DNA from 4 places in the Brevibacillus ruminantium genome. Region 4 is predicted to be linked to each of the others. Evidence: riboswitches for the same ligand, from Rfam matches in the RefSeq annotation. Region 4 holds a riboswitch; each other region holds the start of a gene.
The links. A riboswitch is a leader RNA that binds a small molecule or an ion and turns the genes downstream of it on or off. The one in region 4 is predicted to bind S-adenosylmethionine.
Positions count from the first base shown of each region.

Region 1 (7,586 bases), 500 kb from region 4:
ATTTCGGATGTCCTCGGGATCGATGTAGCGGATGTGAAGCGGTCCCTCTATCGGGGACGTGTGAAGATGCGAAAATGGTGGAGGGATAATCAGGATGACAGATGCGGACAGGATGAATAGGGAGCGGGAAGAGATGCTCTTGGCGTATCTGCGCGGCGAGCTGAGCGCGCAGGAAGAAGCAGAGCTGCGGCAGCGCCTAGCCGATGATCCGGAGTATGCCGAGAGATTGGAAGAGCTACTGCTCGGAGAGGAAGAACCCTTGGAAAAAGGAAGTGACAAATCCTTGTTGGAGAGCTTGCCTGAAGACAAGCAGCGCGCGATCATCCGCCGGGGGAAGTGGAAAAGCAGGCTCTCAAATGCAGCCTATACGGTGGGAATTTCTCTGTTGATCGGGATTGCGGCATGGCTCGTGAATTTCTGGATTGGCCGCTCCCTCTACGATGAGACCTATCGTGTCTCCAAAGATTTGGTCAACTTTACCCAGCCGGGAATTGAAGTGGGGAGCAGTGGTGCGCAGGTCGGTCTTTTGTACGGCAAAATTCAAATGGAAATGCGGGAGCGGATCGGAGGAGATAGGCAGCGGGTGGGGAGCTTTGAAACGACCAATGTGCTCTACAAGGTTTCAGCCCGGCCTGTCTGGAATAACGGCTTCCGCGAGAAACACTTATTCTTTCTCTTCCCGCTGGAAAACACTCCTTCGCAGGATCACTCATATCGGCGTGATCCGGCGTGGTCTACCCTCGAAAAATTGCCGGAGGGTACCGTATCACAGCTGGCGATCTCTTTTGACCATTTGATGAGCCTAAGAGAGCTTTATCAATTCCTGGCGCCTTATGACCTGGATCTGACCTGGCTGGCAGTAGATACCGGACAGGAACGCAAACATGAAATGGCAAAAGAAGGCGTTGTTTTACTGTCTGCGGGTGAGATTTGGGGATATCCGGAAAATGGTCTTGACTTCGGGGAAGTTCCGATTATCGTCAGAGGGGAGGAGGAGCGCCGCACGGCTGCCTACGTGGCGGAGATGAAATACCTCGCGGAGCAGAAGCGCTTGAGTCAGTCGATTGCCGAGAGCCTGATTTTCCAAAGAGAGGGGGCGCAGATACAGGAGCGCTATCAGTACCTCGAGGAAAACGGCGTAAAAATCTATGGTGTCGTAGTGACGGGAGCAACCAAAGAACTGCTCAGGCTCAAACAAGAGCCTTCAATTACAGCGGCATTTCTGGGGAAAATAGACTGGTGGAATTTGAATCACCCCAGTGCCTCTGGAGAGCAAAACAGCTGGTGAAACGAACTGCCACGCGTACACGCAGAGCCAAGTCGATGACGAAGGCGAAAGCGGTGCGGCTTCCAAAAAAGAGTGTTGACAGCGTGCATTGGCGCGTGTATGATTCAAACTAAATCAAAACTGCATACGTTGGATACCTTATCCAGAGAAGGTGGAGGGACTGGCCCGATGATACCCGGCAACCGACACAGCGCTTGCTTGTCAGCATGTTTGACAGCGAAACAAAGCGATGTGCACGGTGCTAATTCCTGCAGAAGCAAAAGTATTCTGGAAGATAAGGGGGAGACGACACGCATAGCGCGTACGATACGACCTCTTTTCTTCGGGATAAGAGGTCTTTTTTATGTAAAAAACGCCCTCATGACCGTTTTGTCTGGATTCGTTGAAAGAGGCATCGCTGGACATATATAAAATGATAATGGGAGAGGAGAATAAGTCATGGCGTATCGTGCGTTGACTGAACAAGAAGCAGTAGAGTATGTGAAAGAATTGCCCGGGCTGTTTGAAAAGGGAGCCACCCTGACTTCCCATGAGATCGGCGACGGCAACCTCAATCTGGTATTCCATATCAAGGAGGAAGCCACAGGCAAAAGCGTGATTGTCAAGCAGGCTCTGCCCTATGCGCGCGTCGTTGGTGAATCGTGGCCGTTGACGCTGGATCGTGCCCGCATCGAAAGCGAGGCCCTGCGCACCCAGTATAAATTCGTACCTGACCTGGTCCCGCAGGTATATCACTTTGATCAGGAGCTGGCCTTGACGGTCATGGAGGATTTGAGCGATCACATCCTGATGCGCAAAGGCTTGATCGAAGGAAACCGCTACCCTTATTTTGCCAAGCAAATCGGCCGCTTTCTCGCACATACGCTCTTCTTCACCTCAGACTTGGGCGCACATCCCTACGAGAAAAAAGCGCTTGTCAAAACATTTGTGAATCCGGAATTGTGCAAAATTACGGAAGACTTGGTATTTACCGATCCGTACGAAAATGCATCGACCAACAATTTCAATCCGCTGATCAAAAAAGAAGTGGAGGAGATCTGGAAGAATAAGCCGCTTAAGCTGGAAATCGCCAAGCTGAAGCTGGACTTCCTGACCCGGGCCGAAGCGCTGCTGCATGGCGATCTTCATACGGGCAGCATTTTTGTCACCGAGCAATCTACCAAGGTGATCGATCCGGAATTTGCCTACTATGGTCCGATCGGCTTTGATATCGGCGCTGTCGTCGCCAACCTGATTCTGAACTATGCGGGTCAGCATGGACTTCAGTCTGACAGAGGAAAACGGGAGGAGTACCGCGAATACCTGTTGACGACGGTGGAGGATGTCTGGAATGAATTTGTCTCCCAGTTTGTCCAGCTGTGGCATAAGCAGGCGAAGGAGCGCAGCGCCCACGTAGAGGGGCTTTGGCAAAGCTATGTAAACCGGCTGATTCAGGACACCGCCGGGTTCGCTGGCTGTAAAATTCTTCGCCGTGTGATCGGACTTGCGGGAGTGGCAGACCTAAACAGCATTCAGGATGATCAGACCCGTGCGGAAGCCGAGCGTCTGGCGCTGCGCATCGGACAGGAACTGATTCTGAAGCGCAGCAGTATTGAAGAGTCGACCGATATCACCGATATCGTCCGGAATGTTACCACACGATTTGATCAGGAGGCAGCAACGGCATGACTACATCAAGTGAAGTATTTGCACCGGTAAAGTGGGAGGGAGACGCACTCCTTCTGCTCGACCAGACGCGTTTACCTGTTGAAACGATAGTGCTTACCATCGAAACGGCAGAGGAAGTATGGGCGGCGATCCGTCATTTGCAAGTGCGCGGAGCTCCGGCCATCGGCATGGCGGCAGCATATGGCCTTTACCTGGGTATACGTCAGCTTGAAGCGGCAGATGCAGGAGCCTTTCGGGAGCTGCTGCACCAGCGAGCAGATTACCTGGCGACTGCGCGCCCCACTGCAGTGAATCTGTTCTGGGCGCTGGACCGCGTAAAAGCCCGGATTGACCAAGAAGGCGAAAAGCCGGTAGATGTCCTGAAAGCGGCAGTTCTGGACGAAGCACTGGCCATCCAGCGCGAGGATGCAGAGGTTTGCCGGACGATCGGGGAGAATTTGCTCACTCTGCTCAATGACGGCATGGGCATCCTGACGCATTGCAATCCGGGGGCGCTGGCAACGGCAGCCTACGGAACGGCAACCGCCCCTTTTTATCTGGCCAAAGAACGCGGCTGGAATCTTAAAGTTTACGCCGATGAAACAAGACCGGTGCTGCAGGGAGCAAGACTGACGGCTTATGAGCTGCAGCAGGCGGGCATTGATGTTACGCTGATTTGCGACAACATGGCTGCCATGGTCATGGCCCAGGGCAAGGTACAGGCGGTCATCGTTGGAACGGACCGCGTAGCGGCAAACGGAGATGTCGCCAATAAAATCGGCACCTACGGAGTAGCCGTTTTAGCCAAGGCTCACGGGATTCCGTTTTACGTAGCCGCTCCGCTTTCTTCGATTGATCTGGAGACCGCGACGGGAGCGGAGATTCCGATCGAAGAGCGTCCGGCCGAAGAGATTACACATGGCCTCGGCAAACAGGTAGCGCCGGATGGTATCCAGGTGTACAATCCTGCCTTTGACGTGACGCCAGCGGCCTATATTACCGCGATTGTAACGGAGACCGGTATTTTCAAACCAGAGGAAATCGGCAAAGCCAAACCATAGGATCTGTTCGAGAGAGAAGCGCCCTGCACCGGGGCGCTATTTCACTTTCAGCATAGGGAGCTTTTGGTGAACATTTTTCATGTCAAGAGGATTTTATGACAAGGCAGCGAAGGCCTTACCTGGCTGATAGCTGACAGTTGGTGAAGGCAAGGGCAGCGAGGATGAAGAAAGAGGGGGAAGCGAAGTATGAGGGTCATACCGATGACAGAGTATGCCGTTCTGAGACGTCTGGAGCTGACAGATGCAGAGGAGATGTTTTGGCTGACGGATACGAACCGGGCACATTTGCGTCAGTGGCTGCCGTGGCTGGATCATATCAAAACGGTAGCGGATACGGGGCGCTTTATTTCCGCCACATTGGATCAGGATATGCGCAACCAGGGAACCCACTTTGGCATCTGGTACAACGGACGCTTGGCTGGGACTGTGGGGGCACATAACATTGACTGGAATAACCGGAAAACCTCTCTTGGATATTGGCTGGGCGCGCAGTATTCCGGTCACGGATTGATGACGGAGGCTGTATCGGCCTATCTCGATCACCTCGTCTTCGGTGTCTGGAATCTGCATAGAGTAACCATCCAGGCAGCGACGGAGAACGCTAAAAGCAGGGCGATTCCCGAGCGGCTTGGCTTTACTCTGGAGGGAATCATGAGAAGCAATGAGTTTCTCTACGATCATTTTGTGGACCATGCTGTCTACAGCATGCTGTCCAACGAATGGCGCTAAATCTCCAATAAGAAAAACTTGGATTGAAAAGAAAATTTGGGTAAACTAAAGCAAGAAGTCTCAGGCTCCGCCAATCGGAATGGCGGAGCCATGTTTTCTCCAAAGGACGATTATGAAGGAAGAGAGGGACAGACGACGTGAAAATATGGCGACAATTGTCCTGGTTTTTCAGAAAATATTGGAAAAGGTATGCGGTCGGGATTGCTATTCTCTTTCTTATCGATTTGCTTGTACTCTGGCCGCCGCGCCTGATCGGACAAACGGTCGATCAAATCCGCAACGGCTCCCTCACGATGTCCGCTTTGACTACAACCGTTGTTATCTTGCTCCTGATCGGGCTTGCGCTGTATGCCCTCCGCTATTTCTGGCGCTACCTGCTGTTTGGCGGCTCCTTGATGCTGGAGCGGTCACTCCGCGAGCGTCTGTTTGGCCATTTGACCATCCTCTCCCCTTCGTTTTACTCACGGCGCCGCTCCGGTGATCTCATGGCGCTGGCTACCAATGATATCCCTGCTATTGAACAGACAGCCGGAATGGGCGTGCTTACGCTTGTCGATTCCCTGTTTGCGACAGTGCTGACACTTACCGTGATGATGGTCGCCATCGACTGGAAGCTGACGCTGGCAGCGCTTTTGCCGATGCCGTTTTTGGCGTGGTCAACGGCGTATTACGGCAAGCTCCTCCACGATCGCTTTTACCTGGCACAAGAGGCATTCGGCGAAATGAACGATCATGTTCAGCAGTCGGTATCCGGCGTCCGTGTGCTGCGAGCCTTCGTGCAGGAGGAGCAGGATGTAGAATCCTTCCGACGGGTCAGTGAAAAAACCATGGAGCGAAATATCAGCGTTTCCCGGATCGACGCTCTGTTTGAACCGACGATCGGGATTATTATCGGCTTCAGCTTTCTCATCGGGCTGGGATACGGCACCTATCTGGTCTTCTCCAGTGCGATTTCTCTCGGCGATCTGGTTGCCTTTAACCTGTATCTCGGACTGTTGATTTGGCCGATGTTTGCTTTCGGCTGGCTGATGAACATTCTCCAGCGCGGTAGTGCCTCTCTCAAACGGTTGTCCGAATTCTTTGCCGAGCAGCCGGAAGTGAAAGAGGAGAAACAAGTGATCGACGCAGTGTCGAGCAGTACGATAGAGGCACGGTCTTTCACCTTCCACTATCCCGGTTCAGAGAAGGCCGCCCTCTCCGATATCAGCTTCTTGCTTCGGGAAGGAGAGACGCTGGGAATCGTGGGACGGACAGGAAGCGGGAAGTCAACACTGTGCCGCGCTCTCTTGCATCAGTTTCCGATTCCTCCAGACTCCATGCTTGTAGGCGGCTACCCCCTGGAACAAATATCGCTGTCTGCCCTGCGTGGAAAAATGGCCTACGTTCCGCAAGAACATCTGCTGTTTTCCCGGACGATTGCGTCCAATGTCGCATTCGGTAAGCCGGACGCAACGAATGAAGAGGTATGGCATGCGCTTTCTTTGGCCGAGATGAGAGAAGATCTGACTCAGTTCCCTGCCGGTCTTGATACGATGGTGGGAGAAAAAGGCGTCACCCTCTCCGGGGGACAAAAACAGCGAATCTCGATTGCCCGGGCGCTTCTCATGGAACCAGACATCCTGATTTTGGACGATTGCCTGTCCGCAGTGGATGCCCGGACGGAGGAAAGCATCCTGCGCCACCTGCGAGAGGAACGGCATGGAAAAACAACGATCATTACTGCCCACCGGCTTTCTGCTGTCCAGCATGCGCAGTTGATTCTGGTGCTGGACGAAGGTCAAGTGGTGGAGCGAGGAACGCACGACCAGTTAATGGCGGAAAACGGCTGGTATGCGCAGCAGTACCGCCGCCAGCAGATGGAACAAGACGCAGCAGGCTAGAGGGCAGAGAGGGGAAAGGTGAAAGGTGAAATGAACGGGCAAAATGTATGGAAGCGACTGGCAGAGTATGCGCTGCCTTTTCGCAAACAGATCGTCGGGGCTCTGCTTCTGCTCCTGCTCGGAACGGCTGCGGAGCTGGCCGGCCCCTTTTTGGCCAAAGTCATGATTGACAATCATATTCTGGCGATTCATAAAACCTGGTATCGCTTTGAACAACAACCGCTTACTGCCGAAGGAAGCGAGCTCGGCGTGCAGCTGGCGGACCGCTATTACATCAGGGAGGACTGGCTGGGCTCTTTGCCTGCTGACCAGGAGAAAAAGGGCAGCAGGGCCCAGATCGTGACCGAGGGAACGAGCTACTACATGCTGGATCGAGAGCTGACAGAGGAGGGAGAACCCCGAATCGAGCCGTTGTCGGCGAGCGAGGGCAGAGATCGGGTGGAGGCGACGCTGGTTCGCTCTGGGCAGGTTATTGACCGGGTCCAGGGAATTCGGTTGACAGCAGATGAGGTAAAATCTCTGTACAGCAGTGAAATTCCTCCGATACTGCTGCTGGCGGGAGGCTACGCTGCCCTGATTTTGCTCAGTGCTCTTTGCAATTACATCCAGATCTTAACACTGCAAACAACCGCGCAGCGCATCATTCAGCGCATGCGGATGATTTTGTTTACCCATCTGCAGAAATTGCCGGTCTCCTATTTTGACAAGACGCCGGTCGGGCAAATCGTCTCCCGGGTCAGCAATGATACCGAAGCAATCCGGGAGCTGTACGTCAGCGTTCTGGCCACCTTTGTGCAGAACGGCGTGTACCTCATCGGGATTTTGATCGCTCTGTTTATCCTGCAGCCGCAGCTGGCGCTGTTCTGCTTTCTGAGTGTACCGCTGCTCATAGGTTTGGTCATTACCTATCGCTATTACAGTTCTCGCTACTATACGATTATCCGCAGCCGGCTGAGCGATCTGAATGCGACGATCAATGAA
Region 1 is NZ_CP098755.1:1,107,599-1,115,184, forward strand. It holds gene NDK47_RS05360 (sigma-70 family RNA polymerase sigma factor) at 1-120, shown strand, start outside; gene NDK47_RS05365 (anti-sigma factor) at 95-1,288, shown strand; SAM riboswitch class I at 1,424-1,569, shown strand; gene mtnK (S-methyl-5-thioribose kinase) at 1,727-2,956, shown strand; gene mtnA (S-methyl-5-thioribose-1-phosphate isomerase) at 2,953-3,996, shown strand; gene NDK47_RS05380 (GNAT family N-acetyltransferase) at 4,183-4,725, shown strand; gene NDK47_RS05385 (ABC transporter ATP-binding protein) at 4,863-6,605, shown strand; gene NDK47_RS05390 (ABC transporter ATP-binding protein) at 6,636-7,586, shown strand, end outside.
Region 1: another riboswitch for S-adenosylmethionine. It lies ahead of mtnK (S-methyl-5-thioribose kinase); the one in region 4 lies ahead of NDK47_RS07740 (pyridoxal phosphate-dependent aminotransferase).

Region 2 (7,586 bases), 1.2 Mb from region 4:
GCAGGAAGGTGAGCACGACAGGCACTGGCACGGAAAGGATTTCGCCCTGGCCCAGCCAGAGAAACCAGTCCTGGAACTTGCCGGGTGCGGTCGTTCCATCTTCCATCGGCATGTTGGCGTAGATGGAATACCCCTTGGAATAGGTCATGTGGACGCCGTTGACGATATAGAGCATAGCCAGCGTGGCCAGCAGGTCGGGAATCCGGATTTTCACGACCAAAAGTGCATTGATCAGTCCCACCAGAATGGCCAGGGCGATCGGGACGATCAATGTAGCCGCCGCTCCCTGCTCGTACCAGACCATCATCGACGCAGAGACGACCGTGGTCAGAGATACGGTCGACCCGACGGACAGGTCAAAGCCGCCCACAATCAAGGAAAAGGTCACACCCACTGCCACGAAGGTCACAATGGAGATGGACCGCAGAATATCCGTGAGATTTCCGTAGGTAAAAAAATACGGGTTGGTCAGGCTAAAGAGCAGAATGACGATGGCAACCACGGCAACCGTCCCGTATTTATAAACAAAATCGAACAAGTTCAGTTTTCTTGCTTCCATTCTACCCACCTCCGCTTGCGTAATACATGATGGACTCCTGTGTGGCTTCTTCCCGGCCAAACTCTTTGACGATCTGTCCCTCGAACATGACGAGAATCCGGTCGGCAATCCCCAGCACCTCGGGGAACTCACAGGAGAAATACAGAATGCCTTTTTTCTCTGCCGCCAGCGATCCGATCAGCCGGTAGATATCGCTCTTGGCTCCGACGTCAACGCCCTTGGTCGGTTCGTCGAACATAAAGAGACGGGCATCCGTCTGGAGCCATTTGCCGATGGCCACCTTCTGTTGATTCCCCCCGCTCAAATGGCCGACTGGCTGGCGTATATCGGCTGTTTTTACCCCCAGTGTCCGAACGATGTTTTCCGCTTGCTCCAACTCCGCTCTTTTTTGTACAAACCCGCGCTTCGACCATTTGGCCAGCGACGCCACTGACAGATTGCGAGCGACAGACTCTTCGACGAAAATCCCTTCTTTGCGCCTCTCTTCCGGCACCAGGACCACGCCCGCCTCCACAGCCTCTTTCGGCGAGCGAGGGCGGAGCGTACGCCCGTCTACGCGAAGCTCTCCGTCCTCCCACTCATCCGCACCGAAAAGCAGGCGGGCCAGTTCGGTTTTCCCCGCTCCGACGAGACCGACCACACCGACGATCTCGCCTTCGCGGACATGCAGGTCCGCTTTGCGCACTTTGCCCCCTTTGGCATTTCGCACCTCCAGGATCGTCTCTCCGATGGGAACCACCGTTTTTGGAAACTCCTCGGAGAAGCTTTTGCCCAGCATGGAGGCGATGACCTCATCCATGTTTGTTTCTGCTGTCGCTTTCGTGGAGATGCGCTGTCCATCCCGCATAATCGTAATCCGGTCACAGATTTCAAAGATTTCCGCCAAGCGGTGTGAGATGTAGATAATGCCCATTCCCGCCTGTTTGCACTGTTCGATGATCTGGAACAACCGCTCCGTCTCGTGATTGCTGAGCGGTGCCGTCGGTTCATCAAAAATAATGAACCGGGCCTTTTGCACGGCTGCGCGCGCGATCAAAATCAGCTGTTTTTCCGACAGCGTACAGGATTCCACCAGCTTTTTTACCGGGATGGAAAAGCCGAACTGACTCAAGACCGCTTCCGCTTGCTCGTACAAACGGCGCCAGTTGATCAGTCCCTTTGTCTGAATCTGCTGGTCCAGCAGGATATTTTCCGCCACACTCAGGTACGGAATCAACGCCGTATCCACCTCCTGGTAGACGCATTGGATTCCCAGTGCTTTGGCAGCCTGCGGCGATTGGATGGAGGAAGGCTGCCCGTCGATCATGATTGACCCCTCGTCCGCTTCATAGGCGCCTGTCAAAATCTTCATCAACGTACTTTTCCCGGCCCCGTTTGCTCCGAGCAAGGCATGTACCTCTCCTGCCTTCAGATCAAAGTCGACGGATCGGAGCGCAGGCACACCCGAAAATGATTTGGATATGCCGTTCATTTGCAAGGTTGTCATGTCGGAAACCTCCCCTCTTTTAAGGAAGAAACCCGTTGATTCGCCATCAACGGGAAACAGCTAACGATTTATGCGTACATCACTTGCCCCACTCTTTTACGTACTCGGAAAGATCGGCCATCGTAATTTTCTTGTCTGTCGGCAAATCCTCGCGTTGAACCAGCACCGGGTTCAGCTTCACGTTGTCGGGCACTTGCTCGCCTTTGATTTTCTGGAAGACGGTTTGCGCCTGAATGCGTCCAATGTTGCCCGGGTCTACGGCTGCAGTGGCGACCCAGGAGGCAGCCGGGTCCTGAATGAATTGCAGGTCCTCATCGCTCAAATCAATCGAGTAGACTTTGATCTCGGTGCGTCCAGCCTGTTGAATCGCACGAGTCGCTCCTTTGGCGAACTCATCCCAGGACGCCCATACAGCAGTGATATCCCCTTTGTTCGGGTATTTCTTCAGGATCGCTTCCATTTGAGATTGTGTGTCCAGCGCTGTGTTGTTGGTGGCACTTCCGAAAGCAGCCACTTCCTTGATGTCCGAGTATTTCTTCAGGAAGCCTTCATAGGTAATTTGACGTTTTTCCATTGGAGCAAAGCCCGCTACCCAGATTTTCACGATGCTTCCTTTACCGCCGTTATCGGCTGCCAGCTTCTCCAGGCTCAGCTCAGCCAGCTTCTGGTCATCCTGCTCGACGACCGGCACGCCCGGCAGTTTGATATCGGTGTCAAACAGCACCAGCGGAATGTTTTGTTTGACGGCCTTCTCGGCACCCTGCTGCAGGGCTTCGGCCGTACCGTGGTCAATCAGAATGCCGTCAAATTGCTGATTGACTGCCGCATCCAGATTGGAAGCCATTTTCACGAGATCTGTATCTGCATTGAAGACGGACAACTCTCCGCCATTCTTCTCTACTTCGGCTTTCACACCGGCGATGTACTGGGCTGAGAAGGTACCGACGTTTTGCCGCATGATGAGAGCAATACGCTTGGGCTTCTCCCCGGAACCGCTGCCTCCTCCGCTATTTCCTGTGGAAGCGCTGTTGCCGCCACCGCAAGCCGTCAGCATCAGTGACAGAGACAGGACAAGTGCACCAATCACACCAAACTTCTTTTTCATATCGGAAAACCCCCTTTTAAAGATAAAACGATGCGCTTTTCAGTCCTGAAACCGGAACATGAAATCATTTTCTCCCACCAAAAAACCCCTTTCCAAATGAAAGGGGCAGAATTCCAACTAATTCGCACCTCTCATCTGTCAGGTATTTCTACCTGTTGGAGTTAGCACCTTGGCTCGAAAGATCGGTGTCTTTCGCGCTAGGTTGCCGGGCTTCATAGGGCCAGTCCCTCAGCCTTCTCTGGATAAGAGTCATATTCTTGTATCAAAACCTTTTGTATATACAGAATATAATCGCTGTTTTCCCCCCTGTCAACCGGCATTTTTATTTTTGCTGGTATTCGATCTTGGTTACCTGCCAGCCGTAATGATTGGACGAAGCTGGCTCCAACATGTAAGTGACCTGGTAGCTGCCCGTTAACGGATGCTGGTAGCTGCCCTTTGCCCAGAGACGGTTGGGATGGTTTTCATCTTTGTTCAGTGTCAGATTTCCCGCGTAGTCATGAAGCGGAAGCGGCGCAATCTCCTCCAGTGTGCGCTGGGCGCTTCTGCTGAAGAACTGGTCAATCTGCTCCTGATCTCGCTGCTGATAGGCCCGATCGGCTGCCGTCAAAAAGAGATTGGTGATCGCTTTTTGCTTTGCCGCAGTGTCATGGAACTGCTTGGGCGCATCGTTTTTACAGAAATCATAGAGACGTTTCAGAACAACCGCGAACTGGGCACGCGTCATCTGTTTATTCGGCTCAAATGTCTTTTCGCTGACAAAGAGGTTAAAGTCAGCAATCGCGGCCGCGTACGGAGAATCCGTATCGACGTATTTCCGATCTTGCTTCCACTGGTAATAGCCGGAAAAATAAGGCTCTACCTCATCTACTCGAAAGTTGGAGGTCCGCATCTTGTAGGGCGCAAGCACGTGGAAGAGAATCATGCTCGCTTCTTCCCTCGTCAGGGGCTTATGCAAATATTCATCAGACAGCCACCAGTCGCCATTCTTTTTCTGCGGCTGCTTCATGCCGCCGCGTTCGGATAAGTGCAGATAATAAAGCATGCTGTCACCGGGGTCAAAGGAATTGACAAAGCCGGTCTGGACATTCAGCATCACATGCATGTTTGCAGCCAGTTGTTCGGTTTCCTGCTTATAGGAATAACGATGATCGATGTGGGAATTCGACTTCGCCACTCCGAGAGGACCGTAGACGCTCTCCAGCACACGGTTCAAAAGCACAAGCGCTTCTCCCCTGGCCATCGGGTTGTCGGGATAAAAATTCCCGTATTTGAGGCGGTATACGTTCACATTGCTTAGCTCCTCAATCTCCCTCTGTGCCCAATGCCCCTGGACATCCTCATAATAGGCGGCCGAGACGGCAGGAACAAACAGGGCTTGAAAACAAAGGCTAAGGACAAAAAACCAGACAAACGAACGTTTTACCATATCGGCACATCTCCTTTCTCCTTGCAAAACAGATAATAAAGGGCATTACTCGATTGCTGCTACTTGCTTGCGGATGAAATCACACTCCTCCGAAAGGATTCGTCCAAAAAGCGGACTGTGAAATCCATTTTTTCTCATACAATAAAATCATGCCGCATCCTCCTGCCAGATAACAACTATGATTTCAAAACATTTCCTTTATAGACCGAAAAACCTACGAAATGGTTGCAAAAAGTAAGAAAAAAACCCCATTTTTTATCATTTTTCTTCCAATCCCCTCTGTTTTCCTGAAAAACCTTCCTGCAAACAGCCCAGATCCGGATGTTTGGCATCATTTTGCCGTTTCTCCCTGTCCTTTTTGATAGGTATGCATGCCTACAGCCTGTTCATGACAAGAAGGAAGACGGATCAGATGCAATTGCACCTCCGGCGAACAAGGCGTCAGTATCTTCGGCAGTCCCAAGCCGAGTGTGGAGAAGTGCTGGGAGAGCTTGGATGGGCGGGTTGGCCAGGCTTTTGGCACGATCTGACGGCTTGGTTTTGGCCTCTTTACGCAAAAAAATCGGACTTGGCGAAAGTCCGATTTTTTCTATGCAATCACCTGCCCTGGCCGGTGATCCATTTTACGGCATCATCTACCTGAAACTCCACATCATGCGGTGTATAACCAAACCATCTGTCGAAATCGATCTCAAACACATGGTTATTCTTTACCGCCGGGAGCGCCTTCCACAATGCGCTTTTTTTGATTTCATCGTAATGACGCTTGGAGTCGCCATCCTGGAAAGTGGTGATAAAAATATAATCTGCCGCGTATTCCGGCAGCATTTCCAACGTGATGGGGGTCGCCCAGAAGTTCGGGTCTTTCTCGATTTCTTTCCGGACCGGATCAGGAGGCGTCAGCCCCAATGATTTGTACAGCGTAAAGCCGAAGTTGCGCACGCCGTACACGTAGAATTCTTTCGGGCGGATGTTGTAGATCGCTACCTTTTGCCCGTCTGTGAGCGTTCCTTGTATCTTTTCCTTCGCCGCCTGGACCTTGGCCTCAAATGATTTTTGCCAGGCTTCGGCTTCCGCCTGCCGATTCAGGATATCACCGATTACCTTTACGTGTTCGGGCATGTCGTAATCCATCCAGGGTATCACGACGGTCGGTGCGATTCCGGACAGCTTTTCATAAGTATCCTTCTCCACATCACCCGCGATAATCAAGTCAGGCTCCAACGAGAGGATCTTCTCGTAATTGAACTTGTCGATATCGCCCACGCTTTCGATTCCCTTTGCGACTTCCCCCATGTTTTCCAGCAGAAACTCCGGCGCGCCAATAGGCTTTACCCCGACAGAAAGCATCTGGCTGACATACTGAAGCGTCACGACCTTCTCCGGTTTGACCGGGATCAGTGTCTCTCCCATACTGTGTTTGTACGCGCGTACACCGGATGGGTGGGCATTTGCACCAACGGCCTCGGACGTTTTTTGATTTGCATTTCCGTTGCCGCATCCGACCATCGCCAGGACGAGCAGGAGGGCAAAAAAATAGGATATGCGTCGATACATCAGGAACTCCTCCATTCAAACAACCACTTTTATTTTGCTTTTGCCTCTTGTTCCGCCAGAAAGCGGAGCCGCTTTTCCTCCCGCTCCTCTTCGCTGATCCGCGGACAGGTATAGCAGTAGCCATGTCCGTTCTCCGTCCGGTAAGCAAGACAGCAGGTGGCTTTGCGCGGGATCATCGCCTCCGGATCTCGCGGACTCTTTACAAAGCTCAGCTTCGTTTGGTACGGATTTTTCTTCCTGCCGAAAATCTCCGGGGCCATTTCCGCTGTGACAAAATGATAGTCTTCCTCCATCAGCTTGCGCGCTTCCACTGTCTCAAAGACGTTGAGCCACTTTTCGCGGCTCCAGTACATGGCCATGACGACCTGGCCCCAGATTTGATGAAGATCATGACCGGTCGCGTGGGAAAGGGTGTCAAAAAGAGGGCGCACAGTCTGGGTATAAAAGATCTCCAGCGCTTCTTTTCGCCAGCTTGCACGGTCATGCTGATCCCTTTGCCTGGTTGCCACACGGGAATCTTTTATTTTGAACGTCAGCCATGTGTGATGATTCTTTTTATAAAACTGTACCTCCAGATTGGCTGGAGAAAAGTCCGGGGCAGCATGATAGCGAGAAATAAGATATTGAAACCCGGTGCAGACGTAACCAAACCATCCGGCAAAATACGCGGCGGCCACGTCCGGCCCCAGTCCTTTGATCTCCGCTTGATAAAAGGCCACCATGTCTGCCATTCCCTCTGCCTGCATCAAATTTTCCAGAGGGCAACGATGCAAGATGTTAGGGATATCCTCTGTGGTCAAGGCATGGTGTTCGCTGAGATATGAAAAATCAAAGAGTGTCATTCCTTTCACTCCCGTCCTTTTTTGTACAGGCTCGTTAGATTTTGACGGCCTTATCTCTAAACGGCCGGCATCTCTTCTTCCCCGGCGTTTGCTTTCCCGGCAGCCTGCTGCATCTCGGCCATCTCTGTCATCTTGGCCGCTTGCTCCCGCAGGTCCGCGTCCTCCATCCCGTCTGTACTGTCCAGCTCATAAGGAATGCAGACCGGGACACCTGTACGCGGGTCCGGGACGATATCCGCCAGCACACCGAAGACGCTTCTCATCGTCTCCGCCGTGACCACCTCGGATGGCGTGCCTTCCGCTTCCAGGCGGCCATTTCGTATCGCCACGACATGGTCGGCGAAACGCGTGGCATGGTTCAGATCGTGGACCACCATCACAATGGTCCGCTTTTCCGTCTGGTTGAGCCGATGCAGGAGCTTCAGCACCTCCAACTGATGGGCCATGTCCAGATAGGTGGTGGGTTCATCCAAAAGCAACATCTCTGTTCCCTGCGCGAGTGCCATGGAAATCCAGGCCCGTTGACGCTGACCGCCGGAGAGATTGTCCACCGGGCGATCGGCAAATTCCATCATCCCCGTCACGCCAATCGCCCATTCGATGATCCG
Region 2 is NZ_CP098755.1:434,706-442,291, reverse strand. It holds gene NDK47_RS02355 (ABC transporter permease) at 1-559, opposite strand, end outside; gene NDK47_RS02350 (sugar ABC transporter ATP-binding protein) at 561-2,045, opposite strand; gene NDK47_RS02345 (sugar ABC transporter substrate-binding protein) at 2,125-3,150, opposite strand; SAM riboswitch class I at 3,279-3,399, opposite strand; gene NDK47_RS02340 (S-layer homology domain-containing protein) at 3,473-4,579, opposite strand; gene NDK47_RS02335 (ABC transporter substrate-binding protein) at 5,177-6,136, opposite strand; gene NDK47_RS02330 ((2Fe-2S)-binding protein) at 6,166-6,978, opposite strand; gene NDK47_RS02325 (ABC transporter ATP-binding protein) at 7,035-7,586, opposite strand, start outside.
Region 2: another riboswitch for S-adenosylmethionine. It lies ahead of NDK47_RS02345 (sugar ABC transporter substrate-binding protein); the one in region 4 lies ahead of NDK47_RS07740 (pyridoxal phosphate-dependent aminotransferase).

Region 3 (7,586 bases), 500 kb from region 4:
CGGGATGCCTGTATGCCGGTTCCATACCACCGTCGTTTCCCGCTGGTTGGCGATTCCGATCGCCGCTACTTCTGCTGCGGAGACATTGTGATTGGCGAGCACCTCCCCGATCACGCCGACTACGGAAGACCAGATCTCCATGGCATTATGCTCGACCCAGCCCGGCTGCGGGAAGAGCTGCGTAAATTCCTTCTGAGCCGCACCTGCGACGCTCCCGCTTTTGTCAAATAATATGGCCCTGGAACTGGTCGTCCCCTGATCAATAGCCAAAATGTATCTCTTTTCCATCGACCTCTCTCCCTTTTGCACCCAATATGTCCTGCTCTTCTCCCCTGGAGATTACAGGGAATACGTCTGTTTGGATGCCAAAATCACGCTGCAGGGCTGCTCTATGCTCATCGGTAAAGCCACGGGCAATCACTCCGATTCGCAGCACATTTGCCCAGTCATACTGTATTCGCTGCTTCGCTATGGAAACACCTCCCAGGTTCAAAAAATGAAGAATCTGCTCCGGCGTCCCCTGCAAGCCCGTGCTTTCCAGGTAGACAAAACTCCATGTGCCTTCTTTTCCCACACCATGATTTCCTTGTCGCTCGCGCCAAAGCGGGTGGGGGGAAAAGCGCTGCGTAAGCAAATAGGCAAGGTCTTCCACGACGGCGCTTGCGGTTGGCAACTCTCCCGCTCCTTTCCCCATGAAAAGCAGATCACCCACGATATTTCCCGAAACTTGTACCGCATTATCAGCACCTTGTACCTGTGCCAAAGGATGATCGAGAGGCAAAAGGGTGGGGCTGACCGACAACTGAACGCCTCCTTCCGCCTTCGTGGCTTGAGCGAGCAGCTTGATCCGGTATCCCAGCTCATGAGCCAGTGTGAGCTGTCCGAGATGCAGGGAATCAATGCCCCTCCTGCGTGCCTGATTGAGCGGCAGGGCTTCACCGAAGACAAGCTGGGCCAAAATATAGGATTTGTACAAAGCATCCCAGCCTTCCACGTCAGAGCTGGGGTCCGCTTCTGCGTAGCCCAATTCCTGCGCTTGTTTCAATGCTTCATGGTAAGGCAGCTTGGCCTGCTCCATCTGGGTGAGGATAAAATTGGTCGTCCCGTTTAAGATACCACTGACGGACGAGATATCATTCGTCCGCAAAAACTGGCGCAGGACTCCGAGAATCGGGATGCCCCCAGCCACACTCGCCTCGTAAGCAAGCTGAACCTGGTGGCGATTCGCCAATTGAATCAGTTCCGTACCGTGCCTCGCGAGCAATTCCTTGTTGGCCGTCACGATATGACAGCCCTTTTCGATCAATGCCCGCACATATTCATAAGCAGGCTCGACCCCGCCCATTACTTCGACGACGATATCCACATCGGATTTCAAGACTTCTTCAAACCGGGTGGTAATCAGATCGTGATCGAGCTCCACAGTCCGCTTCTTTCCGGGATCACGTACAAGCGCCTTGACGATTTCAACGGGTCGGCCCAACCGTTCCGACAGCTTTTGCTGCTGCAGGCGAATTGTCTTTAGCACCCCGCCCCCTACTGTTCCGACACCTAACAAGCCCACTTTTACTGCCTCCGTACTCATCATGCCCACTCCTTTTTTCTCGTCATTGGGTACAGTAAAAAACCTTCTTCGGATAAGAAGAAGGCTCGTCGTGAACGGGACCCCTTCTTATCTGCCAAGACATCACGTCCTGCAGGAATTGGCACCTTGTCGCGAAATACGCAACGGTTGCCGGGCTTCATCGGGCCAGTCCCTCCACCTCTCTGGATAAGAAAGAAGTATGAAATTGGAAAATAAAAAAACCTTCTCCAGTAAGAAGAAGGTTGGCATTCATAGAGAGGATGCTCCCGCTTCTTATCTGTCAGGACCTCGTGTCCTGCAGGAATTGGCACCTTGTCGCGATATTGCAACGGTTGCCGGGCTTCATCGGGCCAGTCCCTCTGCCACTCTGGATAAGATTCGTATGTTCCTGTAGAAAACATTGTAAGAAATTCTTGTCACCGCGTCAACTGATTCTTCTGACCTTTCACAACAATGCTTTGCTTCCTCTGGAAAACAGCAGGGTGAAAAATTCTCTTTTTTGATAAAGATTTCCGTCAAAATTCTCATGATTGATAAATTAGTGATCGCAAAACCCGCTAGCGAAAAAGGGTGAACCCGCTGACTTTCGTTGGAACTATTCTTGCATATTATATTCAGAAAAATCTGATTATGTTTTTTCTTTTCCCTTGCGCATGGGACGCCAGCTATGACGAATATAGTTAGCTAAGATCATCAGGCTGACCGTATACCCCCGTTGTTTTCTTTGAAAGGAGGTGGAACTTGATGCGAAGGCCTTTGCCCATATATTTGCACCATCGTCCCACTTAGCTGCGCAAAACTATTTCCTGCCTGTAACGGCAGAAGGAGGTTGTTTGGATGAGACTTCGTCCGCGTGAACCCATCGATGTTGTGCATCAGGTTATTGTATTCCCCGCTACCATTGATCTGCATTTGCAGAAATGGCTGTTTCGAATGCGAAGATAGAACGTGTGACCATATGGAAGGAGGACTCTATGCGAGTCGCAATAGTAGGAGTTGGCGGTGTTGGACAGGTAAGTGCCTGCGAATTGGCAAAATCCTCTTATTTAAAAAAACTGGTGCTGGCCGATATTTCGATCGGACCTGCGGAAGAACTGGCTGCTGAATTGCGTCGGGAAACCGATGTGGAAATTCAGGTAAAACGCGTCGATGCGCGCGACGTAAACAGTGTGCAAAGTATTTTAGAGGACATTGATGTGCTCTTGCATATTGGTTTACCCGAAAACAATTTTGAAGTAATGAAAGCTTGCTTGAATACAAAAACCCATTATATCGACACCGCTTCCTGCGGCCCACAATGGCTGCGCAAGCAGTTGGCCTGGAACGACAAATTTAAAGCGGCAGGCATACTCGGCATCATGGGACTCGGCTGCGATCCGGGCTTCTCCAATATCGCTGCCCGCTACGCGGTCGATCAGCTCGATGAGGTCGACGAAATCCTGATTCGCGATGCCGATAATTCGGTTGTCGACTATGACGGCTTCTGCTCTTTCTTCAGCCCGCAAACCGCGATTCAAGAGTGTCTGGCCAAACCCAACTACTGGACGGCTGAAAAAGGGGAGCAGTACCTCCCTACTCCTTTTGCCAATAAAGAGGAGTTCGAATTCCCTGAACCCATCGGCTGGATGGACTGCTATAACGTAGAGCACGAGGAAGCCACCACCCTCGGTGAAACCATCGGCAGAGCCAAGGGCTGCAAATACGTGGATTTCAAATACGCGCTCCATCCCGATTTCGTCAACACGCTCAAAGTGCTGAGCTATTTGGGACTGGACAGCGACGAAGAAATTGACGTCAGGGGAATTAAGGTTGTCCCTCGCGATGTAGTCGTGACAACGATGCCCAAACCAGCAGACCTGGCAGGCAAAATTCACGGATATTCCTCTGTCGGTGCTCTCGTCAAAGGCAGAAAGAATAACAAACGAAAAGAAGTTTACGTGTACACGATCGCCAACCATGATGAGGTCTTTTTCAAAACTGAATTCCAGGCTACGATCTGGCAGACAGGCATCCCGCCAGTCGTCGCTGTCGACATGATGGCGCAAGGATTGCTTGGCGCGACTGGCTGCATCCCTCCCGAGCTGATTGATCCGCTTCCCTTTTTGGAGCGCCTGAAGGCTCGCGGCATGATGTGGGATGTGATTGAAAAAACTGCCCCTCTTCGGCAAATATCGTAGTGCGTAACTTGAGTATAAAAAGATCGGGAGCGGCTCACCACGCCTTCCCGATCTTTCATTACAGCGGAAATGAAGGTGAGAGATACAGATGACTAGAAAAAGTTGGACAAGCCCACTCGTATTGCTCTTGTTGCTCACTGCCCTTCTGACAGGTGTGACTGCATGCAGTACTGCTACTTCCCCTTCTGCTCAAAACCCAGGACCAGGTGTCACGACGGCCAAGGGAGAGACGAGCCCTCAACCAAAATTGGCGAAGTCGCTCAATCTTTTTATCTGGTCTGAGTATATCCCGACCAGTGTGCTGGAGGCTTTTGAAAAAGAGTACGGCGTCAAAGTGAATATCAGCACCTACTCCTCCAATGAGGAAATGTTTGCAAAGCTGGCTGTCCATTCATCCGGATATGATCTGGCTGTCGCGAGCGATTATATGATTGATTTGATGCGCAAGCAGGATCTGATGGAGAAGCTGGATTACGAAAATATCAGCAATATCAAAAACATTGGACCGGAGTTTTTAAAACGGGCCGCCGATCCCGATGGTGCATTTTCAGTTCCTTACATGTGGGGAAATGTCGTGATCGCGATCAACAAGGACAAGGTTTCTACGCCGGTCAGCCATTATCGCGATCTGCTCAAACCGGAGTTCAAGGATTCATTGGTCGTACTGGATGACTCTCGCTCGATGATCGGGATCGCCAACCAGATGCAGGGAAAGTCGCTGAATGAGACAGATCCGGCTGTTTTGGAAAAGTCAAAGGAATTTCTTCGACAGCTGCTTCCCAATATAAAGGCCTTTGACAGTGACAGCCCCAAAACACTTCTGGTGACTGGCGAGGTGGCAGCCGGTATCGTCTACGGTGCCGAGGCATCTCTCGCACGCCAGGAAAATCCCTCCATTCTGACCGTAATACCTGCGGAGGGCATGGAGCTGTGGCAGGATAACTTTGTCATCCCGAAAGGCAGTCCGAACAAACTGACCGCAGAGACTTTTATCAACTTCGTGCTGCGTCCCGATATTAGCGCAGAAATCTCCTCACACTATCCGTACGCCAATCCCAATTTGGCCGCACATGAACTGATTGACAAGGAAATCCTGCAGGACCCGGCTGTCTACCCGCCGAAGAGCGAGCTGGAAAAAGGAGAATACATGGTAGATATCGGCAATGCCGTCAAGCTCTACGACCGGATCTGGTCTGAAATCAAATTGGAATAATAAAAAAGGAGCGTCTCTTCAAAGGGCTGTTTCGCCTGAAGGGACGCTTTTTCCATCATTATTTTGTCTGCTTATTCGCCGAGCGGCCTCGCTTGATAACTAGAGCCGGTCCAGTCCGTCAATTCACTGATCGCTTTCCACAGCGGCGGGTAAAATTCAAAGCGGACTCCTTTTTGCAGTGCTTGTGCGGGAACCCCTTTCAGACTGTTTGTCTCCAGTCCGATCATTCTCCGTACCAGCTGCAAATGATGGTAGCGGAAGCTTTGGAAGCTTTCATCAAACTGAAGCATTTCCTGCATCAGGCGAAACAGGGAGGGGTGCGACTGTGGCTGTTTCTGCAATTCGAGCGGAGTAAGCCCACTTTCTGCCATTAACTTTTGAAACGGCTCCCAAAGTGTGGGACCTGCCTGCAGGATTTGATTAAAGCCAGGAGAATCCTGTCCGCTGCCTCGTCCCAGTGCCAGACGAATCTTATGGTAATCAAAAGGACTGATGACCTTGACCATCTCAAATACTTCGGGCAGCTGCTTCATGTGAAGATTCATGCGCCGGAGCTGATCGGAAGCGGCATCAGCCTTCCCGGCGGTCATCGCGGCTTTTGCCATATCCAAATACTGCATAACCAGCTTGAAGTGAAGCTCGGCAATCTGGTGAATCACCTGAAAGGTCAGTTCATCCTCGCATGCGAGCTGATCCTCTCTTTTTTGCAAGCGGAGCAGTTCCTCTGTCCGGATGTACTTCTCATAATCTGACAGTTCTTTTGTCAATGTCCCCTTCCTCCTTTTTCAATCCCTGTTCATGGGGATGAAACCAAATGCCACGCAGACCGTAAACCACCCGCTTGTTTTGCCAGACAAGATGGAATCCCGAGAATTTACCAACTGCGCAGCACAGCACGCACGGGACTTCCGTCCGCTTCGACGAGCGGCAGGGGCAGCGCGACCAGCTCATAATCGCCTGGCCGGACATGATCCAGCAAAAGTCCTTCAAGAATATGGATGTCAAAAGCATGAAGGGAGTGATGGGCAGGCAGCTCCTTGCTGTCTAAAGGATCAATGGATGGAGTATCGATTCCGATAAGACGGATGCCCTGCTGTGATAAGAATGGCCCCAGATCAGGCCGGAGGTAGCAAATGGATGTGGGAAACGTCTGCGGGTCTTTCCAGGAGCCGGTACACAGTAACAAACGCGTCACATCTGTCAAATCGAAGTTTGACAGATCGGCTGCGCCAATGCTTTCTTTTCCCAATACATGGAGAACTTTTGCTTTTCCGATATACACGTCAATTGGCAAATCAATCATCTTTCTGCCGTCATCGGCAAAATGAAAGGGAGCATCTGCATGTGTCCCTGTATGCACACTCATCGTCAGTTTGCCTACGTTGACAGAACCGCTATCTGATTTGGGCCAGCTTACTTCGTATTGAAACGGAGTGTCCCCTGGCCATGTGGGTGCACCTGAGGCAAGCGGGCGAGAAATGTCAATCCAGCTCATTTTGCATCCCCCTGATCAGGCGATCACGCCGCGTTTGTTTTCATACTGCTGATAGCTTCGCTGCTCCATGATTTGCTTTAAGATTTGAACAGATCTCCATATGTCATGGTATGAGGTATAGAGGGGCACAGGTGCCAGACGAATTACGTTCGGGGCACGAAAGTCCGGGATGACTCCGTTTTCTTTCAAGGCTCTGCAAATACGGGCCGCTTCCGGATGCTCCAGGCTGACGTGGCCCCCGCGTCTCTGGTCATCGGTCGGGTTGCCCAGCACAAAGCCGTGACCGGCCAGCTCAGTATCCAGGAGCTGCATCAGGAAAGCCGTCTGCTGCAAAGACTTCTCGCGTATCGCCTCCATCCCGGCTTCGGCAAACATCGGCAACGATCCGAACAAGGGAGCCATGCTGAGGATATGAGGAGTGCCGATCTGGTACGCTCCCGCCGATTGGGCCGGGAAAAAGGTAAGCTCCATATCAAATTGCTTTTCTTTGTCAGAACCAAACCATCCGGTTAGACCCGGCACCTTTCCAAAATGTTTGCGATTAACATACAACGCCGCAACACTGCCAGGACCTCCATTCAGATACTTGTAATTGCACCAGTAGGCAAAATCGACGTCCCACTCCTGAAACTGATGCGGAATCACTCCGACCGAGTGGCATCCGTCAAATCCGATCAAAATTCCGCGCTTGTGAGCCTCTTCGGTCAGTCGGGGGATGTCGAGCAACTGGCCGCTGCGGTAAAGGACGGTCGGCAGCACAATCAGCGCAATCTCCTCCGTCATGCAAGCGATAATCTCATCTTCATCCAGAAAGCGGCCATCTCCGCTTTTTGCCAGTACCAAGTGTTCGTCCGGATCAAGCCCCCGGAGGCGCACCTGACTTTGCAGGGCGTACAAGTCAGAGGGAAAGGTAAGCTCATCAGCAAGTATTTTTGTCCGCTTCCCTGCAGGCTGATAAAAAGTAGAAGCCAGCTGATGCAGATTGACCGTGGTCGATCCGGTTACGATCACTTCATCGGCAGCAGCCCCTACCAGCGGAGCAAGCAGCGACCCCAGCTGTTCGGCCTGAAAAAACCAGGGGCGATCTCCTCCCGTCCAACCGTCAATCCCCAGCCG
Region 3 is NZ_CP098755.1:2,101,553-2,109,138, reverse strand. It holds gene glpK (glycerol kinase GlpK) at 1-288, opposite strand, end outside; gene NDK47_RS10275 (homoserine dehydrogenase) at 260-1,585, opposite strand; SAM riboswitch class I at 1,670-1,778, opposite strand; SAM riboswitch class I at 1,856-1,963, opposite strand; gene NDK47_RS10270 (saccharopine dehydrogenase family protein) at 2,560-3,762, shown strand; gene NDK47_RS10265 (polyamine ABC transporter substrate-binding protein) at 3,851-4,975, shown strand; gene NDK47_RS10260 (tryptophan 2,3-dioxygenase family protein) at 5,047-5,742, opposite strand; gene kynB (arylformamidase) at 5,850-6,470, opposite strand; gene kynU (kynureninase) at 6,486-7,586, opposite strand, start outside.
Region 3: another riboswitch for S-adenosylmethionine. It lies ahead of NDK47_RS10275 (homoserine dehydrogenase); the one in region 4 lies ahead of NDK47_RS07740 (pyridoxal phosphate-dependent aminotransferase).

Region 4 (7,586 bases):
ACCAGCACGCGTCCATCGGGAAAGATGACGAGCGTATGCGAATCGGCGTGGAAACGAAGCAGGAACTTGTTTTTCTCCACCACGCCGAGCGGAGCGAGCCGGCCGGCGAGCACGTCCAGATCCAGTGCCGCACCCTCCACAGGTGAGATCTGCACTGTATCGCGGCCACACAGGGAGGCGGCTTGGCCGTCCTGAGAATCCGGCTGCAAAAAGGAAAACTGGCGCTGTCCGCAGGTCAGACAATCCGGGCGTTTGCCTCCTGCAACCTTGATTTGTTGATGCTGATTGTTCCAGAGATCAAAATGCTCCAGATGAGGATTGAGCGCGTCCTCGGCCCCGACGAGCAGCTTAAACGCCTCCGTCGCCTGATAGGAAGCAATGATGTGAATGATTGGTCCGATCACGCCAGCCGTGTCACACGTGGCCATTTCACCGGGATTGGGCGCTTCCGGGAACAGGCAGCGCAGACAAGGGGTGACGCCGGGCCGGATCGCCGTAAAGGTTCCGGTCGCGCTGACGGCGCCGCCGTAGACCCAGGGAATCCCGTGCTTGACGCAAACATCATTGACCAGATAGCGGACTTGAAAGTTGTCAGTCGCATCCAGCACGAGATCGACATCAGCGAGCAGGGACTCGGCGTTGCGGGCGGTCAGATCGGCTACGACAGGCTCGATCTGGACCTCGGAATTGATCCGCGTCAGCTTGGCATGGGCCGCGATGGCCTTGGGCAAATGCTGGCGGGCGTCTTCTTCATCGTAGAGCATCTGACGCTGCAGGTTGCTCGGCTCGACGAAGTCACGGTCAATGATCCGCACGAAACCGACACCGGCACGAACCATATGGTTGGCCGAAACGGTGCCCAGCGCTCCCATGCCGACGATAGCGACGCGGCTTTGCGCGAGCTTCTCCTGTCCCGCGCGGCCGATCGGGGCAAACAGGATTTGACGGGAATAGCGGGTTTGCAAAGAGGTTAGCTCCTTTCTCCGTCATCCGGGAACGCAGTTGGATTCCACGGCCCTTGCTGGTGGCCCTTCCACTCGCTGCCGTCTTCCCAGATTTCCTTTTTCCAGATAGGGACGATCTGCTTCAGTCTTTCGATAGCATACTCGCCCGCTTCAAAAGCCGCTTTTCGATGAGGGGTGGCCACTACGGCAATCACCGCGATTTCTTCGATGTCAAGCTGACCGATGCGATGATGCATCGCCACCTGCGCTTCGGGCCAACGCTCCTCGATTTCAGCGGCAATCTGTTTCATTTTTTCCACGGCCATCGGCTCATACGCTTCATAAGCGAGAGAGACGGTCCGCTGCCCTTGCGTAAATTCCCGGACGGTTCCGACAAAGGAGAGAATGGCACCGGCCCGAGGATTGGAAACCAGCTTCATCAATGCGTCCACCCGCAGGGGCTCAGTCGTGATGGCGAAGCGAGGATCTTGGCCGCCGCTGACTGGGGGAAGAATCGCGATTTCGTCACCAGCCTGGATCGGTTTATCGGGTGTTGCGTACTCCTGATTTACAGAGATGAAACAGCTTCCCAGAAGCGAAGACAAGGCGGGATACTGCGTGGATACAGCCAGCAGGAGGTCCTGGACGGTGGCTCCCTCTGGCAGGGTAAGCGAAATGCTCCGCGTGCCTGCCCGCTCGGCCAAACCCGCAAATAACAGTACGGAAATTTGCATCTGACACTCCTCGTTTCCCAAACGATAATAAATGAAGAAAAAAGTGAATCTCTCTACCTGTGAAGATATCATAATTGCAGGGAACTGCCAAATGCCGGTGTGTTCTTTTCAGCAGATTGGCGATTGATTTCTGCCAGTGTCGCAGGTAAGGTTAAAGTAGCAGCCCGCAGAAAAGACAGCAGGGCATCGCAGCTTGAGCGGATACCCCGCAAACAGAAAGGAAAATCAAAAGAGATGAGCGACCAATTGACCCATTTCAACGAACAGCAGCGCGCCCAAATGGTGGATGTGTCCGACAAGGATAATACCAAACGCGAGGCGCTGGCTGTCAGCAAAATTACGATGAAGCCGGAAACCCTGGAGCGCATTCGCGAGGGACAGATCGCCAAGGGAGATGTACTGGCAGTCGCGCAGGTGGCTGGAGTGATGGCCGCCAAAAAAACCTGGGAGATCATCCCGATGTGTCATCCGCTTCCGCTCACCGGAATCGATATCCGTTTTTCCTATGAAGACGAGATGACGCTGGGAATTGAGGCGACCGTCAAAACGACCGGGAAAACCGGCGTAGAGATGGAAGCATTGACCGCAGCCTCTGCTGCCGCACTCACCGTCTATGATATGTGCAAAGCGATGGATAAAGGCATGGTCATCGGGCCTACTTATCTGGAGCGAAAGACCGGCGGGAAAAGCGGAGATTTCTATCGGAGCGAGGCCTAACCCGAGATGAACCGATTATGGAATTCCTATCCGCGCAGCATTCGGCTGTTGGCCATTGCTGCCGTTATCCATTCTACAGGCATGGCCTGTATCTGGCCGTTGGTCACCATCTACATCCACGATGTCCTGGGAAAGTCGCTTGCAGTGGCGGGCGGCGTGCTTATGCTGAACCAGGGGGCATATCTTGTGGGCAGTGTGGTTGGCGGCTTTCTTTTTGACCGCTGGGGAAAACTCCTGACCTTATGCGCTGCCACGGTGGGAGCCGTAGCAGTGGCGATCGGACTTGGGTTCACCACAGACTTCTCGGTTTATACCGTCTTGCTTCCTTTGAACGGATTTTTCTCCGGCATCATGTTTCCTGTGCTGAACGCCCTGATTGGCCTGTTGTGGCCGGAGGGCGGCCGCAAGGGTTTAAACATGGTCTATGTCGCCCTCAATATCGGAGGCGCGATTGGTGCAGGAGCTGCCGGAATCTTGGCAAGCATCTCATTTGCCTGGACGTTTTTTGGCAATGCCGCGCTTCAGGTGGCTGTGCTTGGTCTGTTTCTCATGTTGAGCCGTGCCGCGGATATCGAGCATGGTCCCGTAAAAGACCGGAGACCAACACCAGAATCAGCGGAAGGCTTGGATAGTCTGGATCGCCCGGCAACCATGGACAGCCATTCGGCCATCCACGCCACCCGGTCTGTAGCCTGGATGGCTCTCGGCTTTTTATCCATGGGCTTGTTGGTCTGCTGGATCATTTACGTGCAGTGGACAACGGTGCTGTCTGCGTACATGCAGACGCTGGGCATCTCGCTGAAACAATACAGCCTGCTGTGGACATTGAACGGCGCCCTGATTCTTTTGGGACAGCCGTTAATCGCCTGGGTGATCAAGCATGTCGCCCAATCCTTGAAAGCGCAGATGCTGCTGGGCGGCTGTCTCTTTTCGCTGTCCATGCTGATCCTGTCGCAGACGACTGTTTACGCTGGCTTTTTTGCAGCCATGTTTGTCCTAACGCTGGGAGAAATGCTGGTATGGCCGGCTGTTCCGACAATCGCTGCGGAGTTGTCGCCTCCCGGCAGAGAGGGCATGATTCAGGGGCTGGTTGGCGGCGTTGGTTCGGCAGGACGCATGGTGGGACCGCTTATGGGAGCCGTGGCCTTTGAAGTGCTGAAGGCACAGGGATTGTTTTATGCGATGGCGGCCTTTGCTTTGCTCGCAGTGGTCTGTTTTGGGGTGTACACCTCCTTTATTAAGCGGTCGGAGCTGTCGGCGGCACTTACCGTCCAAAAGCATTGACACATGATTGAAAGGTAGCCTGCACGCTCCTTAGTATGGGGAGCAGGATGGTTTGTATGGTTCTTGACACCTCAGTATTCACTCAAGTAGTATGAAAGCAATTCAAATGAATACGAATTCTGTAACCTTATCCAGAGAGGCGGAGGGACTGGCCCGATGAAGCCCGGCAGCGGATTCGCGATGGAATACCAACGCGGGTGCTGTGCCAATTCCAGCAGGAGCCTACCTGACAGATAAGAACGCGGACTTTTACCGCCCCTTTTTCTGTACAGGAAAAGGGGCTTTTTCACTGAATCGGTACGGATAAACTTCCGGGGCTTCTTTCTGATACAGCAAGAAAATCATTCCGTTAACTCGCGTTTGCGATACGAAAAAGGAAAGGAAAGAAAAAACGAATGCGCATTCAACCCTCTGCTATGATTGACCGGCTGCCGACGCAGTTTTTTGCGACGCTCGTAGCCAAAACAAACAAGGCCATTGCGGCTGGACATGACATCATCAATCTCGGGCAAGGAAATCCCGATCTGCCGACACCTGCGCATATTGTGGAAGAGCTGGGCGTGCAGGCAGCTCGTCCCGTCCATCATAAATACCCGCCATTTAGCGGCAGGCTTGAATTGAAGCAGGCTGTCGCTCACTGGTACCGCGAAGAATTCGGCGTGGAGCTGGACCCGGAGGAAGAGGTAGCGATCCTGTTCGGCAGCAAGACCGGTTTGGTGGAGATTTGCCAGGTGCTGCTCAACCCGGGAGATGTCGCCCTGGTCCCCGATCCGGGCTACCCGGATTACTGGTCTGGCGTTGCCGTAGCAGACGGCCGCATGGTGATGATGCCGCTTCGGGCAGAGAACGCGTTTCTCCCCGATTACGGCAAGCTCCCAGCCGAAGACCTGGAAAAAGCCAAGCTGATGTTTCTGAACTACCCGAACAACCCCACAGCGGTGAATGCGCCTGTGGAATTTTTCGAAGAGACAATCCGTTTCGCGCGCAAGCATGAGATCGTCGTCTGCCATGACTTTGCGTACGGTGCGATCAGCTTTGACGGCAAAAAGCCGGTCAGCTTCATGCAAGTACCGGGTGCCAAAGAGGTGGGGGTTGAGTTTTACACCTTGTCCAAGACTTACAACATGGCAGGCTGGCGCGTCGGGGCGATGGTCGGAAACAAAGAGCTGGTGCGTCTGATTAATTTGATTCAGGACCATTACTTCGTCAGTATGTTCGGTGCGGTCCAGATGGCAGCGGCCAAGGCGATGACGGACTCCCAGCAGTGCGTACGCGATCTGGTCAACGTTTACCAAAGCCGCCGCGACGTCCTGTTTTCCCAGTTACACCGGATCGGCTGGCAGGCCAAGCCTTCAGAGGGGTCGTTTTTTAGCTGGCTGCCCGTCCCAAAAGGGTTTACATCGGTAGAGTTCTCCGATTTGCTCCTGGAAAAAGCTCACGTGGTCGTCGCGCCCGGCGTCGGCTTTGGACCGACGGGCGAGGGGTATGTGCGGGCAGCACTTCTGTCTAATGAAGAACGGCTGGCAGAGGCAGTGCGGCGGATTGAGAAGCTGGGGCTGTTTGTTCGCTAGGCGTGCTAGTGGTCTCTAGGTTACTTGGTCACGTTGCCGAGGGGCCGCGGTGGCAAGAAGCCCGTTTCCAGGCTCCGCTCCGGTCTTCGTCCTGCACGGGAGCATAGACTGTCCGCTCCCCAATGATCCCGAGGAAATCGCAAAACTCGCGCAGCATAGCTTCTCAGCAAAAGGCCCGGAGCGCTCATGGCTCCGGGCCTTTATGATGGCGTGATGGAATGCAGGTGCTGCCCACGACCAGCTTCACGGATTAGGCGGGATCGGCACTTGCCAGTTCAAATCCATGTACCTCGTTTTGACGGTTTGCAAAGCGAGCGTAAGCTTTTGCGGAGGCTGCTGCATTCCTTTGACAATGAGGGTTTGGACCAACACGACCCCATCGGGTGAATTCTTCATGTGCGTTTTGCCAAAATCGGTCTGGACGTCGAAGCGCTTGCCGCTCTTGTCATACAGATTCCAGTAGGGGAAGCTGTCCAGTTTACCCAAGCCCTTCAGCTCGATCGTCCAGACGGGCTCCTGCGTTTCTGGGTCCATGCCTTTGGCCATGTCGGTGATCGTGAAAGTCTCTTCCAGCTCTCCGTATGTTTTTGAGACAGGCTGCTGCTTGAGGCTATCAGGAGAGTAGGAGATGGAAAAATCTGCTGGCTCGAGCAATTCCACTCCATCCAGAACGAATGTCAGTTCTTCCGGCTGATCAGCAGGCACATACGAGCCATGCCAATTTATTATGTCAGGATCGATTCCCCGGACATCGCGGGACTGGGTAAAGGAGATCCGTCGGCCTTGTTTTTCGTTTGGCTCATATTCGGACTTGGCGACGACGTTTCCGCTTTGATCGACGATATGGTAAAAGAAGCGGTGAGTGCCGAACTCCCGTATGCTGTCAGCGTCCGTTCTTCCAGTCGGCGCCGCAGCCATTTCTCTCAGTTGCTTCTTCTTCTCCGGCGTAAAGCTGGTCGTCAGGTCAATCCGGGTGGCACTGGGAGCGTAGACTACCTTGTCGAAGGTAAAGACAATACCCTGTGGAGACTCATAGATCGCGTTGACCGGGACACTTTTCGTCGCCGCCATGCTTTTTTGGATATTAACGGGTATATCCAGCTTCCATACTGCTTTTCGCGGTTCATTGCTTCCGAAATGACTGATGTCAAAATGCAGGACTAGCTCATTTGGCGGGTTGTTCAATGAAAACAGAAAATCCGCATATTGATCGCCGCGTCTGAAGATTTGTGGCCCGCTATTTAGGATGTTCCCTTGCTTGTCGGTGAGGTAAATATTGTTACCGTTGTAATGAGGGATAAACAGGTCAGGCAGAATCTGTCCGGTTTCATCCTCCAGGACATACGTGGCGACGAGCCGCGTGGGATCTGCGATGATCTCCTTGACGCGCAAAGTCACCCCCTGATCAGTTGCTGCCATATTTACCGGGGTGTTGAAGCCTTGCTCTGCTGCCTTTTTCAATCCCAGCTCTCCGCCGATTCTACTGACAAACGTTGAAATGTACGCGGCAAAGGTAGGGGAGACAAACATGCCGAGCGAAAATGCCACGAACAGCGCGGCAATCGATGCTGCTGTCATACGAGCCCATCGCTTTGATCTTTGTACAGGAGTCCTGCTGCAAGCGTGTCGCGAAGGCGCTGAATTGGTTTCCATTTCGACCGGGCTTTCTGTGGCTGGGTAAGGCTCCAATTGATTCATGATGCCGGCGGTAAAATCATCTGTTAAAGGAGAATAGGGCACAGCCTGTTTCAGGACGATCGCTTCCGCCGCAAGCTTATCCCGCATGACTCTGCAAGCGGCGCAGTCCAGCAGGTGTGTTTCAATCTCAATGTTTTCACTTACGCTCGTTTCTTTCTCCACATAGCGTTCCAGCTTTTGACGGATCTCATAGCACCTCATGCAAGCCGCCTCCTTTCTCTGCCGATTGGAAGTAATTTCGCAACCGCTGCTTGGCTCTGTGCAGCCTGATTTGCACTTGGTGCAGGGGGATCTCCAGGATGTCGCTGATCTCCTGATAGCTAAGCTCGTCTACGTAGCGCAGCAGTAGGACAACCCGGTACTTTTCCGGCAGTTGGCCAATCAGTTCATGCAATTCCGAGGCGTGTTCTTCCTGCAGATACATCGTTTCCGGACTATTCCCGTCCGAGAGCGTATTCTCCTCGATTTCTACGAGAGAGACTTGCTTCTTTTGCAGCGAACGCTGCGTGTCGACATAGACATTGACGGCAATCCGGTACAGCCAGGAGGAAAATTTCCGGTTCTCATCATAGCTGTGCAAATACCGGTAAGCGCGGATGAAGCATTCCTGCGCCAGATCCTGGGCATCGTGCGGATTG
Region 4 is NZ_CP098755.1:1,604,346-1,611,931, forward strand. It holds gene NDK47_RS07720 (ThiF family adenylyltransferase) at 1-965, opposite strand, end outside; gene moaD (molybdopterin converting factor subunit 1) at 971-1,678, opposite strand; gene moaC (cyclic pyranopterin monophosphate synthase MoaC) at 1,913-2,395, shown strand; gene NDK47_RS07735 (MFS transporter) at 2,402-3,679, shown strand; SAM riboswitch class I at 3,804-3,919, shown strand; gene NDK47_RS07740 (pyridoxal phosphate-dependent aminotransferase) at 4,075-5,250, shown strand; gene NDK47_RS07745 (DUF4179 domain-containing protein) at 5,494-7,149, opposite strand; gene NDK47_RS07750 (RNA polymerase sigma factor) at 7,136-7,586, opposite strand, start outside.